Regions from separate parts of the Blautia sp. MCC269 genome, predicted to be linked through region 2. Evidence: riboswitches for the same ligand, from Rfam matches in the RefSeq annotation. Region 2 holds a riboswitch; the other holds the start of a gene.
What was found. Region 2 has a riboswitch for cobalamin ahead of nikB (nickel ABC transporter permease). Riboswitches for the same ligand answer to the same signal wherever they lie in the genome.
Positions count from the first base shown of each region.

Region 1 (8,247 bases), on a different contig from region 2:
ATCCAATGTGTCTCATGAGCTGAAAACACCGATGACTTCCATGAAAGTTCTGGCAGACTCTCTTGTAGGACAGCAGGGGGTTCCGGAGGAACTGTATCAGGAATTCCTTTCGGATATTACAGAAGAGATTGACAGAGAGAACAAGATTATCACAGATCTGCTCTCCCTTGTGAAAATGGACAAAAAGGCAGCAGATATGAATATTACCAATATGAATATCAATGAACTGCTGGAAAATATCCTGAAACGTCTGCGGCCGATTGCAGATCAGAGAAGCATTTCCCTGATTCTGGATTCCTTCCGCCCGGTCAATGCAGATGTGGACGAAGTGAAGTTTACGCTTGCCATCAGCAATCTGGTGGAGAACGGAATCAAATATAACGTAGATGAAGGCTGGGTTCGTGTAACACTGGATGCGGATCACAAAGATTTCTTTGTAACCGTTGAAGATTCCGGACTTGGAATTCCTGAAGAATCTATTGAACGGATTTTTGAGCGTTTTTACCGTGTAGACAAATCCCATTCCAGGGAAATCGGAGGAACCGGTCTTGGGCTTGCCATTACCAGAAGTTCCATAGCCATGCATCACGGTATCATAAAAGTATCCAGCAAAGAAGGAGAGGGAACCACATTTACCGTGAAGATTCCTCTGTCCTATATTCCGTCCTAGGAGGTACAGCATGAAAAAAACGATAAAGATTATCTGCGTGACTGCTGCCTGTATCTTTCTTGGGCTGATTGCCTATATCGGTTTTGCGGGAAGAAAAGAGAAAAATGCAGAACAGCAGTACAGCTTTTACTATATCAACAGTGAAGAAACAAAACTGAAAGAAGAGAAGTATACACCGGAAAAAGAAACTGCAGAGGTGATGCTCCGGGATTTTTCGGAGAGCCTGAACAACCGCGAGACAAGGGAAGATGGAATTTCACTGTTTCCGGAAGACGTAAAAATTTCTTCCTATTCTATAAAGGATGGAATTCTGCGTCTGGAATTTAACGAGGCCTACAGTAAGATGTCCCGCACCAGGGAACTTCTGGTCCGTACCGGCGTGGTGAAAATCTTTATCCAGATTCCGGGAATTGATTCTGTGGAAATCTATGTGGGAAAAAAACCTCTTACGAATTCCAAAGGAGAAGAAGTCGGAGCTATGAACAGTGACACGTTTGTAGAGTTTTCCGGATCTGACGGGGATGTATACAGTTACGATACCTTTACCCTGTATTTTACAAACAAAAACGGTGACAAACTGGTGGAAGAACAGAGAAGTGTTCGTTACAGACGGAATCTTCCAAAGGCAACCGTAGTGCTGGAACAGCTGGCAAGAGGACCTCTGGAAAAAGATCATTATCCCACCATTCCGGAGAATTCGGAGGTACTTTCTCTCACAAAAGCCAACGGAATCTGCTATGTGGATTACAACTCTGTATTTCAGGATTATGCGTTAAATGTTTCCGAGCAGATCCCGATTTATTCTGTTGTAAACACATTGATTGCGGCAACGGATGTGGATAAAGTGGAGATTTCCATTGAGGGAAACAAAGAAGTGACATTTGGCCAGAATATGCAGCTTTACAAGTTCTATGAATGGAATGACAGTCTGCTGGCCAGCACAAAAGCCAAAAAAGAACAGAACTGATTTTAACAAAATATCTACATAAACGGGAGAACATGTATGACAAAACGGCCATTATGTTTTCTGTGTTTTCTCATGGTGCTTGGTTTAGGTATTATGAATTTTGCGGGGATTCCTCTTCTTGGGGGGAATCCCCTTCCTGTAACCGTACAGGACTGGATCGAAGCACATCCTGGATCTGTGATCTGCGGGGAGGTGGAGCAGTATGAAAATACAGAATTCTCCCAGTCTGTTTATCTGAAAAAAACATATCTGATTTATCAGTCAAAAAAATTTTCCATTGAAAATGTAAGAGTATTTTTGAAAAAAGAAGAAGACCTGAAACCGGGAATGAAAATTCTGGTAAAAGGAACCTTAAAAAGAGTGGAGGAACCCTCAAATCCCGGTGGCTTTGACAGTCAGCATTACTATGCCTGCCGTCATATCTATTATTTCATGAAGAACGCTGTGGTCCGGAAGAAAACAGAATCCTATTCCGGATACAGACAGCAGTTTTTTAAGGTAAAAGAAAAATGCAGGCAGATTCTTACGGCATCGACAGGAGAAGACGCACCACTTTTCTGCGCTATGGTGCTTGGGGACAAACAGGATCTGGAGCCGGAAATGAGGATGCGTTATCAGCTGGCCGGGATTGTACATATCCTTGCCATCAGCGGGCTTCATATCAGCATTCTGGGAATGGGACTTTATAATCTTCTGAAAAAAGCAGGCCTTGGAATCTGGCCTGCGGGAATTTTTTCGCTGGGGGTAATGCTGCAGTACGGGATCATGACCGGAGGGAGTATTTCCACCATGCGGGCGGTGACCATGTTTCTCATTGCCATGGGCGCCAGGATCACTGGACGGATTTATGACATGATGACTGCGCTTTCGGTAACAGCCATGATGATTCTTCTGGAATCCCCGGCGTATCTTCTGGACAGCGGTTTTCTTCTGTCCTTTGGCTGTGTTCTTGGGATCGGTGTTGCAGCGGAAAAAATCTGTGCTCTTGCAGGAGCAGAGAAAAAATGGATGAAGGCACTGGTAAGTTCCATAGCCCTTCAGCTGGTGACATTGCCTGTGATGCTGAAATTTTTTGGAGAAGTATCCCTTGCCGGATTTTTTCTGAATCTTCTGGTGCTTCCAAGTGTGGGCTTTGTGCTGATGGGAGGAATGGCGGCACTGTTGCTTGGAATTTTCAGTATTTCTGCTGCAAAACTGGTAATTTTGCCGGCAAGGGGACTGTTGCTTTTTTATGAATATCTATGTAGCCTTGCAGGAAAATTAAGGTGGAGCACCTGGATCGGAGGGGAACCGGAAATCTGGCAGATTCTGGTATATTATGTTTTTTTGATTACAGTTCTGTTTATGGGACAGTATATAAAAGAACCGATGAGGCGGGAACAGGAAGCGGGTATGAAATCAGAGTTATCCAGCCGGGATAAAAGAATCCCGGGAAAGATCCAAAGGAAACTCCGGACAGTCCGGGCAGCAGCCGGCGCATTGATGATAACAGGAATTCTGATCCTCGGGTTTCATCCGGCAGGAGACCTGAAGGTGACCTGCCTGGATGTGGGGCAGGGAGATGGCATCCTTGTGGAGACTCCGGATAATCACCATTTTCTTATTGACGGAGGAAGCAGCAGCCAGTCGGACCTTGGAAGATACTGCCTTCTGCCGGCTCTGAAAAGTCAGGGGATTTCTTATTTGGACGGGCTTTTTATTTCCCATACAGACAAGGATCATATCAGCGGGGCGAAGGAACTTCTGGAATATATGGGAAATGGCCTCACGACCATCCGGGCAGGATATCTGGTGCTTCCTTCATGGGCGGAAAAGCCGGAGGCTTGGGAGGAACTCTCGGATGCGGTACAAAAAGCCGGAATAAAAATTGTGACAGGAAAAAAGGGAGATGAGCTGCATTGTGGTTTGGTATCTTTTTCCATCTTGTGGCCGGAGAAAAACGCCACAGGAAAAGATGTGAATGAGGAGGCAATGGTGATGGAACTCTCGTTTGGAGAATTTCAGATGCTTTTTACCGGGGATATCGGAGCAGACACGGAGAAAAAGCTTCTGGCGTCCGGGATATTAAAGGATGTGGACTGTCTGAAAGTGGGACATCATGGTTCCCGTTATTCTACCACGGAAGCGTTTCTTGAAAAAATAAAGCCGGAACTGGCGATCATTTCCTGTTCTTCCACCAACACTTACGGGCATCCGTCGCCGGAAACCGTAGAGCGTCTGGAAGCGGCCGGAAGCCAGGTGGAATATACCATGAAAAACGGTGCCATTACTGTGGAAACCGATGGAAAAAAGCTTAAGATATATAGGTTTCGGAGGGACTGAAAAATTTTTTCAAAAACCGGAAAAAACAGGTGACTTTTGTACACACTTGTTGTAGAATAGTCAGGGTTTGTGCGAAAACGAAACATTGAAAACAGGCAACACAAGATAAGGAGTTTTTATTTATGAAATATGACGTACTGATCGTAGGAGCAGGTCCTGGAGGAATCTTTGCAGCCTATGAGCTGATGAATAATGATCCGGAGAAAAAGATCGCGGTTTTTGAAGCCGGCCATCCTCTGGAAAAAAGAAAATGTCCTATTGACGGAAAGAAAGTAAAATCTTGTATCCACTGTAAAACATGTGCAATCATGAAAGGATTTGGCGGTGCAGGCGCTTTCTCCGATGGAAAATATAATATCACCAATCAGTTTGGCGGAACGCTGTATCAGCATATTGGCAAGGATACAGCCACAGAACTGATGGAATATGTAGATAAACTGAATCTGATGTATGGTGGAGAGGGAACCAAGCTTTATTCCACCACAAACAGTGAGATCCGTAAGCTTTGTCTTCAGAACGGCCTGCATCTTCTGGATGCATCTGTCCGCCACCTGGGAACGGATATCAACTATGTAGTACTTCAGAATCTCTATGACAAGATGAAAGCCCATGTAGATTTCTATTTTGACGCGTCCGTTGACAAAGTGGAGAAAACAGAAGACGGCTATGCAGTTGTTGTAGGTGATGAGCGTTACGAGGGAACTTACTGCATCATCTCCGCGGGACGAAGCGGAAGTAAATGGATGGAGACTGTATGTACAGATCTTAAGATCCCCACACTTTCCAACCGTGTGGATATCGGTGTCCGTGTGGAGCTTCCGGCAGAGGTGTTCAGCCGTCTGACCGATGAGCTTTACGAGAGCAAGATCGTTTACAGAACCGAGAAGTTTGAGGATATGGTCCGTACTTTCTGTATGAACCCGAGAGGTGTTGTGGTTAATGAGAACACCAATGGAATCATCACAGTAAACGGCCACAGCTATGAAGATCCTGCAAAACACACCAACAATACAAACTTTGCGCTTCTGGTATCCAAACATTTCTCAGAGCCGTTCCATGACAGCAACGGATATGGTGAGAGCATCGCAAGACTTTCCAACATGCTTGGCGGTGGTGTTATGGTACAGCGTTTCGGAGATCTGATCCGTGGAAGACGAAGCACAAAAGCACGTATTGAGGAAAGCTTCGTAACACCGACTCTTTCCGCAACACCGGGAGACTTAAGCCTTGTTATGCCGAAGCGTATCCTGGATGGAATCATCGAGATGATCTATGCTCTGGATAAGATCGCACCTGGAACAGCAGATGACGATACTCTGCTTTATGGTGTTGAGGTTAAATTCTACAACATGGAAGTTGAGATCGATGAGAATCTGGAAACCTGCCACAAAGGTCTCTTTGTTATCGGAGACTGCAGCGGTGTGACACATTCTCTTTCCCATGCATCCGCCAGCGGTATCTATGTAGCCAGATACCTGGAGCAGGAGTACTTCAGTAAATAATATGAGCGGCCCTTTTCTGCTGTCACAGTGATGGCGGAAAGGGGCTGCTTTTATGTTGTAGGAAATCACTGTACCATAAATAAAAAACATAAATCATATAAAACCATGCATAATGTGCATGAATATTGAAAGGAGTATGTTGAAAATAACTGACAAATGCAGGGGAAGCACCATAATTCGTCCGACAGCAATCTTGACAATTTTGTGATTTTGTGGTAAAAGAATAAGTAACCAGGTAAAATCGAATATGTACAAATGTTATGGCAATAAGGTTGCGTCCAGTCGGATGTGCAAAAGAGAATCCGGTGAGAATCCGGAACGATACCGTCACTGTGAACGGGGAGCTGTTTTTAAATACCACTGGGAAACCGGGAAGGGAAAGCAGTGTGGAACCAAGTCAGGAGAACTGCCTTATTGTGAGATCCAGGATTCGCGGTCTACGAATCTGTATTCTCAATAACAATACAGAACTTCTTTTTATGTGTATTGCGAGAGAATCGTGTGTGAGCAGGCGGCCGCAGAAAGCAGCCGTTTTTTTGTACATATCAGTATTCTGGAAATACATGAAAAGAGGACGATAAGAAATGAAAAGAAAAACAATGTTAGCTCTGATGCTCGCAGTTTCCATGACATGCTCTATGGGTGCAGCTACAACAGCAATGGCAGCAGATGATTCCGCTACAGAAGAGAGCGCAGATGAGAGTACTGAGGCAGCTGATACCACAGAGGCTTCTGATGAAGACCAGAAAGCAGCTGACAATGTAGCAGCTCTGATCGACAAGATCTATGTTCAGGAGAGAACTGACACAACAGATGAGGATTGCAAGGCAGCCAAAGAAGCATGGGATGCTCTGACAGACGCTCAGAAAGAACTGGTAGAGGGCGAGAACGCTGATCCGGATTACTTCGGACGTGACACAGGAGACGCTTCCAAGGACGATCCGCGTAACCAGGATGAGATCGGTGAGAATGAACTTCTTGTTGTAAGCTTTGGTACTTCCTTCAATGACAGCCGTGCAGAGGATGTCAAAGGAATCGAGGATGCTCTTGCAGAAGCTTATCCGGACTGGTCTGTAAGAAGAGCATTTACAGCACAGATCATCATCAACCATGTAGAGGCAAGAGATGATGAAGTGATCGATAACATGCAGCAGGCTCTTGACCGTGCAGTAGAGAATGGTGTTAAGAATCTGGTTGTACAGCCTACTCATCTGATGCATGGTGCTGAGTACGATGAGATGACAGAAGCGATCAATGGCTATAAAGATAAATTCGAGTCTGTAGCTATCGCAGAGCCAATGCTCGGTGAGGTTGGAGACGATGCAACCGTGATCAACGATGACAAGAAAGCCGTTGCTCAGGCAATCACAGATGAGGCTTGCAAAGAAGCCGGATTTGACAGCATGGATGCAGCAGCTGAGGCTGGCACAGCATTCGTATTCATGGGACATGGAACATCTCATACAGCTAACATTACATACGATCAGATGCAGACACAGATGGAAAACCTTGGATTCAAGAACGCATTCATCGGTACTGTAGAGGGTAAACCGGAAGATACAGCCTGCGACAAGGTTATCGAGAAGGTAAAAGAGGCAGGATACAAGAACGTTGTTCTTCGTCCGCTGATGGTTGTTGCCGGAGACCATGCAAACAACGATATGGCCGGTGATGATGAGGATTCCTGGAAGAGCCAGTTTGTAGCATCCGGAAACTTCGAGAATGTTGATACACAGATCGCAGGTCTTGGACGTATCGAGGCTGTTGAGCAGCTTTATGTAGATCATACAAAAGCAGCTATCGACTCCATCGGAAGCACAGATGAGTCCGCAGATTCTGACGCAGCAGCAGATACAGAGGCTGATTCCGCTGAGGATTCCGCAGAATAATAAATATGAAACGATCTGAGTGAGCTCAGATACCTATAAGAAATCCATGTAACTGCCCGGAAAGATCAGGAAGACTGTCTTCCGGGCAGATTGCTGTATCTATGGAAGGGAGAAGATTATTATGAAAAAACGTTATGTAAACTTAATCCTTGCAATGGTAAGTGCATCAGCCATGGCCCTTGGCTCTGTGCCTGCAATGGCTGCAACAGATTCCGCAAAAACCGAATCTGCCAAAAACGATTCCAAAGAGGATGCAGAAGCTTCCAATGAGAAAGAGGCAGACGCAGCCAAGACAGATACCCTAGAAGATGGTGTTTATACAGCAGAGTTTGACACAGACAGCAGTATGTTCCATGTAAATGAGGCCAATGACGAAAAAGGAGAGCTTACGGTCAAAGATGGCAAGATGACCATCCATGTAAGCCTGGTTTCCAAGAAGATCGTAAATCTGTTTGCAGGAACTGCAGAAGATGCACAGAAGGATGGCGCCGAGATCATTGAACCTACCACAGATACAGTAAAATACAGCGACGGTTATACAGAGGAAGTTTACGGGTTTGATATCCCGGTACCTGCCATTGATGAGGAATTTGATGTGGCACTTCTGGGAGAAAAAGGTAAATGGTATGACCATAAAGTCAGCGTCAAAAATCCTGTAAAGACAGGTGATGTGGAAGAAACAACTGATGATACAGACAAAAAAGAAGACTCCTCCGACAAGGAGAACGCAGAAAAAGCAGATGTTTCCAAAGATGAGAAAACTTCCGATGACAAGAAATCTGAGGGAAAAAAGCTGGAAGATCTGAAACTGGAAGACGGAACTTACGAATTTGATGTAACCCTCACAGGCGGAACCGGAAGAGCAACGGTAGAATCTCCGGCCAAAGTAGAGATCAA
Region 1 covers NZ_WQQE01000001.1:58,929-67,175, reverse strand. The annotation lists gene GPK88_RS00290 (sensor histidine kinase) at 1-670, shown strand, start outside; gene GPK88_RS00285 (GerMN domain-containing protein) at 681-1,637, shown strand; gene GPK88_RS00280 (DNA internalization-related competence protein ComEC/Rec2) at 1,674-3,959, shown strand; gene GPK88_RS00275 (NAD(P)/FAD-dependent oxidoreductase) at 4,082-5,461, shown strand; cobalamin riboswitch at 5,714-5,889, shown strand; gene GPK88_RS00270 (sirohydrochlorin cobaltochelatase) at 6,046-7,350, shown strand; gene GPK88_RS00265 (hypothetical protein) at 7,472-8,247, shown strand, end outside.
Region 1: another riboswitch for cobalamin. It lies ahead of GPK88_RS00270 (sirohydrochlorin cobaltochelatase); the one in region 2 lies ahead of nikB (nickel ABC transporter permease).

Region 2 (8,247 bases):
TCATTTCCCTCGAACTCAACCAGGTTCTCTGTTTTCAGGTTGTAAGCGATATCGATCTCACCTGTCTGAAGAGCCATGGAACGTGTTGTCTGGTCATCCACACATTTCAGTGTAACTTTGTCAAGGGGAACTTCGCCATCCCAGTAGTTCTCATTCTTTACTACAACACAGGAGTCTGTCGGGCTGAAAGACTCTACTGCGTAAGGTCCTGTACAGATCGGTCCTTCCATTGCAAATGTGGAATCATCGACATTTGTATCAACAATGAGGAACAGCGGGTCTGCAAGGCAGCCAGCCATGTTTGCGTTAGCTCTGTTCAGGTGGAAAATCAGGTTCTGTCCGTCAACTTCGATGTTATCAAGATCAAAGAACTCCGGAACTCGGTCGCTCTTCTCGGCAGTACGCTCGATGGAAGCTTTTACCATCTCCGGTGTCATGTCATCACCGTTGGAGAATTTTACGCCCTCACGGATCTTGAATGTCCATGTTTTTCCATCTTCGCTGTTATCCCACTCTTCTGCAAGACATGGAACGATCTCACCGTGCTCATCGAATTTTGTAAGGCACTCACCGATTGCATAACGGGATACAACCCAGCTGAAATACTGCTCTGTCGGCTCCAGTGTATCTGCAAAGCTTGTTACTCCGATTGTGATTTCCTTATCGCTGTTTTTGTCACCTTTTGCCTGAGCCACTGTTGTCATGGAAAAAGTCATCATACATGCAAGTGTAGCAGCCAGCACTTTTTTAACTACGTTATTTCTCATTTCATCCTCCTAAAGATAAATATACTAATAATAGGGTGTTGGTTTGTTACAGAAAATGTTTTATTAATCCTGGCGTGGATCCAGTACGTCGCGGATGCTGTCTCCAAGCATGTTGAAAACAACCACGCAGATCACAATGGCAATACCAGGGTAGATCATAAGCCATGGCGCTTTTGCCATGTAGGTTCTTCCCTCGTTGAGCATCAGTCCCCACTCCGGTGTCGGCGCAGTTGCACCAAATCCCAGGAAAGAAAGGGAAGCCAGCTCCAGCATCATGGTTCCGATATCTGCTGCCGCAGTTACCACCATCTGTGTTACCATGTTTGGAAGAACATGTACAAGAAGAATCTTCCAGGTCTTTGTTCCGTTTACCACAGCTGCCTCTATGTAAAGACTCTTCTTGACTTTCAGAACCATACTTCTTGCAAGACGGGCATATTTCGTCCAGCTTACAGCCGCGATGGAGATAACGGCATTGACAAGGTTCGGTCCCAGCATACCGGCAATGGCGATGGCCAGCACAAGGCCCGGGAAGGAAATCATCATATCCGCAATGCGCATGATCACCGCATCTACAATACCGCCAAAATATCCGGCAATAACTCCTAAAAATGTACCGATCACAAAAATCACCGCAACCAGACATAAGGTCATGATCAGAGACGTTCTTGTTCCGAAAATAACACGGGAAAGAAGATCTCGCCCAAGTTTGTCTGTTCCAAATGGATGGGCGGAGCTCGGCTCCTGCAGTGATTCGGTCATAACTGCATCCAACGGATCATATGGGGAAAGCTGCGGTGCAAAGATCGCAACACCGATCACCACAAGACCCAGAATAAAGAAAAGAGTGAATTGTTTGTTTTCTTTGAATATTCGTAATACTTTTTTCAATTATCTATCCTCCTTAAGTCTTGGATCGAGATAAGTGTAGGACAGATCCACAAGCAGGTTGATGCACATGTACAGGATCGCGATCCAGAGTACATAGCCCTGTACAAGAGGATAGTCACGACAGGAAATTGCCTTTACTGCCATATTTCCCATTCCCGGCCAGTTGTAAATGATCTCTACAACTGCGGTACCTCCAAGAAGGCTTCCAAGGGAAAGACCCAGCAGCGTTACCAGCGGAAGCATTACATTAGGAAGAACATGTTTCCAGAGAATTACGCTTTCCTTAATTCCACGCATTCTCGCACCTGTTACATAATCCTGGTGAAGTTCCTCCAGTACCGCACTTCTTACCTGTCGGGTATATTTTGCAGACATGGCAAGTGCAAGGGTGAGCGCCGGAAGAATCATGGATTTGAAATCTGTACTGCCTCCTGCCACGTTGATCCAGCGAAGCTGAACACCGAAGATACTGAGAAGGATCAGCCCCAGCCAGAAGCTTGGAACAGATACTCCCACAAAAGTAATCCCTCTTACAAAATAATCCGGGAATTTGTTCTGATATACAGCGGCCAGAATTCCAAGTGGTATGGAAATAATGACCATCATCAGAAGTGCCAGCAGTGACATCTTCAGTGTGGGCCAGAAACAGGATACCAGTTTATCTGTTACCGGCATTTTGAAAGAATAGGACTGTCCCATATCTCCTGTTACAACACCTTTCAGCCAGGAACCATACTGCACAAGAAATGGCTGGTCAAGGCCGAGATCATGTCTTGTCTGTTCCAGAAGTTCCGGTGTTGGAAGATTACCACACTCTGTCAACATGATCTCCGCAGGATCACCAGGTGACAGGTAGGTCAGTCCAAATGTGAAAAAGCTGATTCCAAATAATACAATGATAATCTGGAGAAATCTTTTTCCTACTTGTTTCTTTGTCACGTTTTACTCCTTTCCTCATTTGATGTGATTTTTAGCATAGCCGTTTCAACTTATATAAGATAATAATAAAACTATAATGGGATTCTTTATATGCAGAAAATGCATGGAATTTTAGAAATACGCACGAAAAAAGCCCGTGACGAAATACGGGCACACACAAAAAAACATGCTTCCTATCTTCCGTAAGAATCATCTTAAAACAATTACAAGCAGGTCTCCTGACTCAGGCTCCTCACCCTCAGACACCTTCCCGGCCCTATTTCTCACGCACCCGGCCAGTGGTATTTTATCTGAGGATTCCCCATTACAGTGACGGGATCGTACCGGATTTATACCGGTTTCCCTATTAATCCTCTCGGAACTTGCAACGACTGATGTAAAAATCAGCAAATGCTGTTAAATTACGCGCATTATTATATGATAGATCCACGGAGTTTGTCTATAGAAAAATGTTATATTTTTAGAATATTTATCAATTTTGTCAAAGTTATTTGAATTGTACATATACCCCGTTAGGTATTTAACAACTGAATTTATCCGATCTGTCAAAAAAATACGGATTTTACACGTTTGTTTTTGCAAATAGAACAGCAAACGGTAAAATCCGGTTTTCTTATCGTTTCTATAGGAATTGAATAAAACAATTTTTGGTGGAAAAGCTCTGCAAATATCAGGTCAGAGTCTCCGTGATCGCTGCATATGCGATCATTGGTCCGTCTTCAATAATGTTCAGACTGGCTGTTTGATAAAGTACGACTCCGTTTTCAGTTGCAATAGATGTGTAAAGTAAATTCCCATAGTAATCTCTCAGTTCACCCAGTTCTTCCCCCTTAAAAAAGTATTCTCCAGGCTTCTTGGACGGATACCAGCATCCGGTATACGGCGCATATTCATAGACTACATTTTCAAGAAGCATCTGACGGTAATGCTTCAGACCATGACACGCCTTTCCCTGGAGATGAAAAACAAGGTGACGGACGTCTCTTTTATCCTGTTCTACTTCCTCCCAGGTCCAGTAGCTGTGTCCGCCCCTCTCTATGAGAATGCTTGGAATGCCAAGAGAAGAGGCATAATTGTAGGCACCACCTGTAGCGGTTGTGGAACGAACTACGTATTTTACACCGATATGCCTTGCCATATGTAAGGACTTCTCCGCGGTCTCTTCATCTACAACGCCTACATAATAAACATATGGATGAAGTTGCTCGTATCCGTCTCCGCTGTGCAGATCAATATAATAGTCCGTTATGGAAAAAAGTTTCGTCACCATGGTATAGGCAATGCGGTCTGCAGCTGTTCCCTCAGGATCTCCAGGAAAAACGCGGTTCAGATTCTTACTGTCCTCATAAACCATACTCATGGTACGATGTTCAAATCCACTGACATTGACCAGCGGAATGATGATCACATTTCCCTTCAGTTCCTCCGGCTGAAATTCTTTCGCAAGTTCCATTGCCGCCTGGATTCCCACATACTCGGCGCTGTGTATTCCTGCTGTGATCAGGATCGTTGGTCCATCTTCCACTCCGCAGATCACAGTAGCCGGCATTGCCATGCCGCATCCTGTGATCTCAATCTTACCTTGTGCTTTTTCTCCTTTTTCGATCACCCAGTCATCAATTTTGATCATTGGCTGTTTCCCTTTCCCTTTTTCTTATATTTCCGCACTTTGTTTCGATAAGTATACCATGCCTAACCAAAATTGTATATGTCTTTTTTTAATTCTATCTTTTTGCCAGTTCTCTGGTGATCTCTTCCCAGCTGACTCCCTTCTCCACCATAAGTACCATCATATGATAAAGAAAATCAGAAATCTCGTATTTGATCTCTTCTTTGTCCGGATTTTTGGCTGCAATGACGATCTCTGTACATTCTTCACCGACTTTTTTCAGGATCTTGTCAATTCCCTTATCAAAAAGATAATTGGTATAGGAACCTTCCTTCGGATTCGCTTTCCGGTCTGTGATCACATCGTACACATTCTGGAATACGTGGAGTGGATTGGTATCATCGTACTCTTTCTTCATCAGTGGTTTAAAGAAACAGGTACGGTTTCCTGTATGGCAGGCAGCCCCCACCTGATCCACCTTGGCAAGAATTGTATCATTGTCACAGTCAATGGTAAGAGATTTTACATACTGTACATGGCCGGATGTCAGGCCTTTGGTCCAGAGTTCATTCCGACTGCGGCTCCAGTATGTCATTTTTCCCAATTTCAGTGTGGTATCAAAAGCCAGTTCATTCATATAGGCCAGCATCAGCACTTCATCTGTCCGGTAATCCTGGACAATAACTGGAACCATTCCATCACTGTTTAATTTAAAATCGGACCATGCAATATTGCTTTTATAGGTATTCACCGGAATTCCGGCTTTTTCGCAGGTCTCTTTTAATGTATGCAAATCATTTTCAAGGCTGCTCACATAAGCACCGCAAAGTCCGGACACGGCGGTTTCCCCTAAAAGCTCCAGAACTTTTTCCTGACTGCTTTCGTCCGTGTGGAGAACAATGGAAATCTGCGAAATCTGTGCGATTTCATTTTCCACTGTATCCAGAGCCAGAACACTGTCTGCATAAGTTTCGATCAGCTCCTGATTTTCTGTAAATTCCTTCAGATCAGAAATACTGATCATCATACGTTCTTTTCCAAAACGTCTGGATACTTCCTCAAGAAGCTCAATATTACTTTTCTTTGAAAAATTTAATACAACCTTGGCACAGCCTGCATAGATCAGTTTTTTTACGTCTTCCATACGTTTGATGTTTCCTGCTGCGATCACCGGGATCTCGGATGCCTGGCAGATATCCCGGATCTTTCCGATCGCACGGTCATGCTCAGCATCTGCGGAAGAAAAGTCAAACACCAGAAGCTCATCTGCTCCATTGTCGCCGTAAAATTTTGCAAGTGTCTCTACATTTCCATCTCCGAAAAGATTTCTCTGTCCAAATCCTGTTACTGCCTTTTCTGCCTGAAGATAAAGGCATGGGATCAACTGTTTGTTCATAAGTAGTCTCCTTTATGTATCAGAGGCTTCCCTTGGTAGAAAGCACGTCTGTGATCCGGGAATCGTACTGTGTTGCCGCATCAAGGGCTTTGGCAAAACTCTTAAACATAGCCTCTGCCACATGATGGCTGTTTCCGCCGGAAAGAACTTTGATGTGAAGATTCATTGCTGCGGAATAAGACACTGCATAAAAGAATTCCTTCACCATCTCGGTTGCCATATCTCCTATTTTCTCCGTGGAAAACTCCGCATCCCATCCAAGATAAGGTCTTCCGGAAAGATCCACTGCACAGAGCACCAGAACTTCATCCATGGGAAGAATACAGCTGCCATAACGTTTGATTCCTTTTTTGTCCCCAACTGCCTCACGGATCGCATTTCCAAGGACAATACCTGTATCTTCAATAGTATGATGATCATCCACATTCAGGTCACCGTGTACTCTCAAAGTAAGATCATACAGTCCATGACGCGTAAAACCGTCCAGCATATGATCAAAAAAGCCAATACCTGTATCAATATCGGAACTTCCTGTTCCGTCAATATTCAGCTGCAGACGGATCTGTGTTTCTTTTGTGTTTCTTTCGATCAGTGCTTCTCTTGCCATTATTCGTTCTCCTTATCCTCTTCCTCAAAACGGACTGCAATGGAGTTTGCGTGTGCAGTCAGCTGTTCCGATGTGGCAAACTGGATAATGTCCTTGTGGATCTTCCGGAGTGCTTCTCTGGAATAATACACAATACTGGATTTCTTAATAAAATCATCTACAGAAAGTGCGGAGAAAAATTTCGCGGTCCCATTGGTAGGAAGTACATGGTTCGGTCCTGCAAAATAATCTCCAAGAGGCTCAGAGCTGTGCTCTCCGATAAAGATCGCACCGGCATTTCGTACTTTCATCATATCTTCAAACGGATTCTTTGTGACGATCTCCATATGCTCGGAGGCAATTTCATTGGCTGCCTCAATGGCCTCGTCCATATCTTCTGCGATCAGGATATATCCAAAATTCTCCAGAGATTTCTCAATGATAGCTTTTCTGGAAAGTTTTTCAACAAAACCTTTTACCTCTGCGTCAACCTTATCTGCAAATTCTTCATTTGTTGTGATCAGGATCGCGGACGCCATCTCATCATGCTCTGCCTGAGAAAGAAGATCTGCCGCGATATAACGTGGATTTGCAGTCTCATCTGCAAGAACAAGGATCTCGCTTGGTCCGGCAATGGAGTCAATGCTGACATAACCATAAACTGCTTTTTTTGCAAGAGCAACAAAAATATTTCCAGGTCCTACGATCTTATCAACTTTCGGGATACTCTCAGTTCCGTATGCAAGAGCTCCGATAGCCTGAGCTCCGCCCACTTTATAAATTTCATCTGCGCCGGCCTCATTGGCAGCAACCAGTGTGCTTGGATTCACCTTTCCGTCTTTTCCCGGAGGAGTTGTCATTACAATACGGTCCACACCTGCTACTTTGGCAGGAACGATATTCATCAGTACAGAAGATGGATATACAGCTTTTCCGCCTGGAACATAAACACCTACACGGTTCAGTGCAGTTACTTTCTGGCCAAGCATAGTACCGTCTGTCGTACTTGTGAACCAGCTGTTCTGAAGCTGCTTTTCATGATAGCTGCGGATATTTACCAGCGCTTTTTTGATCACATCAATCAGAGACGGATCTACCAGTTTATAAGCTTCCTCGATCTCCTCCGGAGTAACACGGATCGTCTCCTTTGTCACTTCAACTTTATCAAATTCTCTGGTAAAAGCAAACAGAGCTTCATCTCCCTCTGCCTTTACTTTTGCGAGGATATCTGCTACAGCATCCTCATATTTGCCATAATTATTAGGACTTCTTTTTAAGAGAGTTTCCAGAATATCTTTTGTAGATTCCTTGGTGAGTTTTACCTTACGCATAATAACTTCTGCCTTCTTTCTGTATTTATTCACAATCCGTTCCACTACATGTTCATAAGCAAATAAACAGCTTCACAGCTTATTTGACAACGTTTCGAAGTTCTGTGATCAGTTTACGGATCCTTTCATCTTCCATTTTCATGCTGACCTGGTTGACTACCATACGGGCAGACAGCGGGCAGACTTCCTCCAACACCTTCAAACCATTCTCGCGAAGGGTACTTCCTGTTTCCACGATATCCACGATGACTTCGGAAAGACCTACGATCGGTGCAAGCTCAATGGAACCATTCAGTTTGATGATCTCCACAGTCTGGTGTTTTTTATTATAGAAGTAATCCTTTGCTATGTTCGGGTATTTGGTAGCAACACGGATCAGCTGATTGTTATTCAAGACTTCTCTGGCGCTTTCCGGGCCACATACGCACATGCGGCATGCTCCGAATCCCAGATCCATAACTTCGTAAAGTTTTCTTCCCTCTTCCAGAATGGTATCTTTACCTACGATACCAATATCTGCAGCACCGTACTCTACATAAGTCGGCACATCCGGGCCTTTCGCAAGGAAAAACTTCAGTTTCAGTTCCTCATTGGTAAAGATCAGTTTACGGGAATCCTTGTCACGCATCTCCTCACATGTGATACCGATCTTTTCAAACATATCCAATGTTTTGTTGGCCAGACGCCCTTTTGTGAGGGCAAATGTAAGATATCTCATTATTCCTGCT
Region 2 covers NZ_WQQE01000039.1:145,506-153,752, reverse strand. The annotation lists gene GPK88_RS13480 (ABC transporter substrate-binding protein) at 1-767, opposite strand, end outside; gene nikC (nickel transporter permease) at 831-1,658, opposite strand; gene nikB (nickel ABC transporter permease) at 1,659-2,597, opposite strand; cobalamin riboswitch at 2,789-2,978, opposite strand; gene GPK88_RS13465 (M14 family metallopeptidase) at 3,268-4,227, opposite strand; gene hisIE (bifunctional phosphoribosyl-AMP cyclohydrolase/phosphoribosyl-ATP diphosphatase HisIE) at 4,322-5,602, opposite strand; gene hisB (imidazoleglycerol-phosphate dehydratase HisB) at 5,622-6,209, opposite strand; gene hisD (histidinol dehydrogenase) at 6,209-7,519, opposite strand; gene hisG (ATP phosphoribosyltransferase) at 7,599-8,237, opposite strand; gene hisZ (ATP phosphoribosyltransferase regulatory subunit) at 8,237-8,247, opposite strand, start outside.